One region of the Marinobacter bohaiensis genome, then DNA from elsewhere that is predicted to be linked to it. Evidence: predicted binding sites of a transcription regulator. Region 1 holds the regulator's gene; the other holds the start of a gene.
What was found. Region 1 encodes sigma-54, which starts transcription at its own class of promoters, with help from an activator protein. Its sites were predicted from a motif close to ANTGGCATNNANNTTGCTNT; they were not measured.
Positions count from the first base shown of each region.

Region 1 (2,452 bases):
TGACGTGGAGTGTGGCTTCGGCCGTCTGGCGCAGCTTCTCCACGGACAGGGTCACCTGACAGTTGCTGATGTGGTCGAAATGGCGTTCGAGTTTTTCAAACTTGCCGGAGACATAGTCTTTCAGAGCGGGAGTCAATTCGACATGGTGACCTGACATATTGAGTTGCATAGGCTTCTCCTGTTGTCGATATGGCCGGGAGCAGAGAAGCTCCCGACGTTGAGCCCGTCGCACTCAGCGACGTTTGAAAACCGACTCTGGCTGGCCCTGGGCGCTTGCGTCTCAGACCAGTCTCTTGCGTTCGTTGGACGGCGGGATGTGCATCGCCTCGCGATACTTGGCGACCGTCCGTCGTGCCACCTTGATGCCCTGGTCCCCGAGCAGCGCTGCAATCTTGCTGTCGCTGAGGGGTTTCTTCGGGGTTTCGGCGGCGACCAGTTTCTTGATCATGGCACGAATTGCCGTGGAGGAACATTCACCGCCCTCGTTCGTGCTCACATGACTGGAGAAAAAGTACTTCAGCTCGAAGATACCGCGCGGCGTATGCATGTATTTCTGGGTGGTGACCCGGGAAATGGTCGATTCATGCATGCTCACTGCCTGGGCAATGTCCGAGAGGATCAACGGCTTCATGGCTTCCTCGCCATGATCCAGAAATCCCTGCTGATGTTCAACGATCCGGGTGGCAACTTTCAGCAGGGTCTCGTTGCGACTCTGCAGACTCTTGATGAACCATTTGGCCTCCTGCAACTGATCGCGCAGGTAGGTGTTGTCGGCACTGTTGTCGGCCCGGCGGATCAGCGCCGCGTAGCCGGCATTGACCCGGATGCGCGGGGCAATTTCGGGATTGAGTTCGACGCGCCAGCGGCCCTTCTGCTTGGACACCACCACATCCGGCACCACGTAATCCGGCTCGGCCTGGTCGAGGGAGTCGCCCGGCCGCGGGTTGAGCGTCTGGATCAGGGCCAGTACGCACTTCAGCTGCTCTTCGCTGAGGCGACTGCGGCGCAGCAACTGGGCGTAATCGCGATTACCCAGCAGGTTGATGTAGTGGCTGATCACCAGCCGTGCCTGGGGCAGCCAGGGGGTATCCGGTGGCAGCTGGTTGAGCTGGATCAGGAGGCACTCCTGAAGGTCCCGTGCGAACACGCCCGGCGGGTCGAAATGCTGCAGGCGGCGCAGCACGGCCTCAACTTCGTCCAGTTCCAGCGGATCTTCCTCGCTGTCGTCGACCAGCCCGGCGTGGATGTCTTCCAGTGTCGAGATCAGGTAGCCGCGCGGGTCCACCGAGTCGAGCAGGGCGTGAGCAATGGCGCGGTCGCGCTCGCCCATGGGGGTGAGGTTGAGCTGCCAGAGCAGGTGGTCCTGCAGGGTCTCGGTGGGGGAGTTGCGTGATTCGAAGTCGGTGTCGTCGTCTTCTTCGCTGCGCGCCGCCGGTGCCGGGGCGGACTGGTAGATGTCGTCCCAGGCGGTGTCGACCGGCAGGTCATCGGGGATTTCCTGGTTGGTATCGGTGTTCCAGTCGGGTTCGGCCGGCTCGTCCCAGCTATCGTCGTCCTGCGTGGTGTCGTTGCTGTCCTCGCTGTTGCCGTCAGCGGACGCGTCCTCACCGTCGCTCTCATTATCAGCGGCGCCGTCTTCCTCTTCCGAGGTTTCCAGCATGGGGTTGGATTCGAGCGCTTGCTGGATTTCCTGTTGTAAGTCCAGCGTGGAAAGTTGCAGCAGGCGGATTGCCTGTTGCAACTGGGGTGTCATGGTGAGCTGTTGACCCAGCTTCAGCTGAAGCGAAGCTTTCATTACCATTGATTTAGTCCCGTCACCCTGTGGCCATCGACTGAGTTATTGCGCCTGGGCAAGACCTGTCCGGATGTCTCCGGACCTTGAAAACGCTCGTGTCAGAGGTCGGTCCGGCTTGCCAAGCAAATTCTTTGCCGAAGTTTACTGCTATGGGTGTCCCGATGACAATGTCTTGGTCGGCGGATATGCCTCGAGAGGTTAGCCGACCCTGTTTCGAGTTTAGCGTTTTGGCGCCCACTGCGATACCCATACCCGATTGACGGGCTCACATGTGGAATTCGTTGCCCAGGTAGACTTCCTTGACCTGCTGGTTGGCCAGGATCTCCTCAGACTGTCCGGATGCGATAATATGGCCGCCGCTGACGATGTAGGCGTTTTCGCAGATATCCAGGGTTTCGCGCACGTTATGGTCGGTGATCAGCACACCGATGCCCTTGTCGCGCAGATGGCGGATGATCTGCTTGATGTCGCTGACCGAGATCGGGTCGACACCGGCAAAGGGCTCGTCCAGCAGGATGAAGGCCGGCTCCATCGCCAGCGCCCGGGCAATCTCCACGCGCCGGCGCTCCCCACCCGACAGGGCCATGCCCAGGCTGTCCCGGATATGCGTGATGTGGAATTCTTCCAGCAGGTTTTCCAGCCTCTCGTCACGCTCCG
Region 1 covers NZ_QGEH01000001.1:1,653,065-1,655,516, forward strand. Annotated here, with positions in the region: gene hpf (ribosome hibernation promoting factor) at 1-169, opposite strand, end outside; gene DKK67_RS07385 (RNA polymerase factor sigma-54) at 281-1,795, opposite strand; gene lptB (LPS export ABC transporter ATP-binding protein) at 2,061-2,452, opposite strand, start outside.

Region 2 (2,452 bases), 320 kb from region 1:
AACACCTGCGGCTGGCTGTAGTTGGGAACCGATGCAATCTGCTGGATGTTGCCCGAAGACTCGTCGGAGCTCAGCCACAGTTGCGTCTCGTCATCACCCGCGAGGTGAAAGGTGTATTCCCCGCTGCTGGGCGCTTCGATGTAGCCTTTGACCAGGCTGCCGTAGTTGGTGCCCCTGGCCCCTTCATTAACGAGGCTGGTGATCTCTTCGACGCTGTTCGGGTTGTTGGGGTAGGCCTCGATGCTGGTCAGGTCGGCGACATCGGAGCCGCTGATGCCCGTCCAGATTCTCAGTTGAACATACCCCGGCTCACTGCTGGCGGGTATGGCTGCGGTTGGCGGTAAGTCCTGAACATCGTCAGAAGGCCATAACTGACAGCCGTGCATGAAAACGAGGGTGCCACCTATTAGGAAATGTTTTCCGTTGAGCATAAGTCACCTGAAATCAGCGCAGCGAGAATAGGTTACAAGAAGTATTGTTCCCCTCACCGACGCCTGCCACGTGAATTTAGGAATCTTTTGATCTTTGGGCTGTGACGTTATTCCGATAAACCATGAGCGAGGATTGTGCAGGCGTGGCTGATCCCGGGGCCGGAACAGGCTCCGGGATCAGCTTGATGCGTGTCATGTCAGCTCCGGCGACGGCCGGCCAGGAACAGCAGCCCCAGTCCCAGTGCCAGTAATCCCAAGGTTCCGGGCTCCGGTACCGTCATGATGCGCATGATGGAAAAGTCGCTCTGGTTGGTGCAGGCGCCGATACCGCACGTATCGGAGTAGAGCGCATCGAACGTGAGTGAGCCGATCAGGGTGTTGCCAAATATCGATCCCACCGAGACCAGCCCTGGCGAGCCGGTTTCGGCGCTGGACGCGGTGATGGCGGCGGAACTGCTGCTGCCGTCGATGGTTAGCGTCAGGAACTCATCGCCGGGGCTCATGTATTCATTTTTGAGAATCGCGACGCTGGAACTGCCATCAAGGAAGTAGGCCGTGATCCGGGCAATTTCCTCGACGTCGGAAAATTCCGGTCCATCGTACAGGAACGCCAGTGTGAAGCCGCCGAGCTCGAAGCCGCTGGCGGAGCTGGCGGTCAGGCTCTCACGCAGGCCAATCTCGTTGCCGGAGGCATCCCCGGCTACGCCAACGCCGGCTGCCGTAACGCCGTATTCGGTCTTGGTGCCCAACTCGCCACCCGTGGCGGTGAAGGTCAGGCCGCCGCCGTAACCGGAAGCGATATCAACGGCGTTGATCACCGTTGCGTTGAGCGTCGGCGCCAGCAGCATCCCTGTTGTCACTGCGAGAGCCAATCCTGCGGTTCTGATACCCATGGCGGAGCCTCCTCCTGCCGGTTCGGATACCAGAAAAACTGAGCCAGTAGCGTGCCATTCGCCTGGAATGATCAAAAAATCATCAAACTAGTACGTGTGTACAAAAACGGCATTGTAAAGAATGCTGACGGCCTCGAGCCCGCTGTTACAGCCGGGAGAGAATCTTCTCAGCGTCTTCGGAGCGCCCGGTGGTGCGGTAAACCTCCGCCAGATGCTGGGCTATCTCCGGGGTGTCCGGTGACAGGGCGTAGGCTTTTTCCAGCACGGGGAGGCTTTCCGTATGGTTCCCCTGTTGGAACAGGATCCAGCCGTAGGTATCGGCGACCGCGGCGGAGTCGGGCTCGAGACTGTATGCTTTCTCGGCAAGCGCCCGGGCGTCCTGTTTCCCGGATTCATGATACAGCCACGCCAGGTTGTTGAGCGCCACGACGTTCCGTGGTGAGCCCTGGAGAATCGACTGGTAGGCGTCGATGGCTTTCTTGCTCTCACCGACGGACTGGTACGCCATCGCCAGACGCAGCTCCAGGGAGGGGTTGTCGGGGTAGCGCCCGGTCGCGTTCTCCAGGGTGTCGATCGCGCGCTGGTTCTGGCCATGTTGCTGCAGCGCGCCCACGTACAGCAAAGTCAGGCGAGGGGAGTCGTCCTTGGCCAGCGCCAGCTCGTAAAGGTCGGCCGCTTTGCCGTAGTTTTCCTGCTCCTTTTCGTAGGTCGCTTCGACCAGGTAGGGCGTCGCGGAATCCGGGTGAGCCAGTCGCGCGTCTCGGATCAGCTCCCGGGCCTTGTCCGGGTTGCCCGCGTCGAAATACGCCCTGGCGGTTTGCAGGGTGACTTTCTCGTTGTCGGGGAAAAGCACCTGGGCCCGTTGCATGATGGCCAGGGCGGCCCTGGTGTCCTCTTCCTGCAGCTTGGTCCCGGCTACGCCGCCGTAGATGTCGGCCACCGCCTGGGTGTGCGGTGACAGCTCGGTCTCGCTGACCGGTTCGAGCAGGCGCGCGGCCAGCTCGTCAGCCCGGGTGATGTTCTGGGCGCGCAGCGCCAGCTCCAGCAGCGCCAGGCGTGGTGCCACGGCGTCCGGGTGTTCCTGGGCGACCGACTCCAGATATTGGCGCAGCGCGTCCGGCGAGCTGA
Region 2 covers NZ_QGEH01000001.1:1,971,035-1,973,486, forward strand. Annotated here, with positions in the region: gene DKK67_RS08800 (PA14 domain-containing protein) at 1-431, opposite strand, end outside; gene DKK67_RS08805 (PEP-CTERM sorting domain-containing protein) at 629-1,291, opposite strand; gene DKK67_RS08810 (tetratricopeptide repeat protein) at 1,470-2,452, opposite strand, start outside.
Region 2: DKK67_RS08805 (PEP-CTERM sorting domain-containing protein) is a predicted target of sigma-54. The motif match lies at 1,364-1,383, and genes of this name have one in related genera.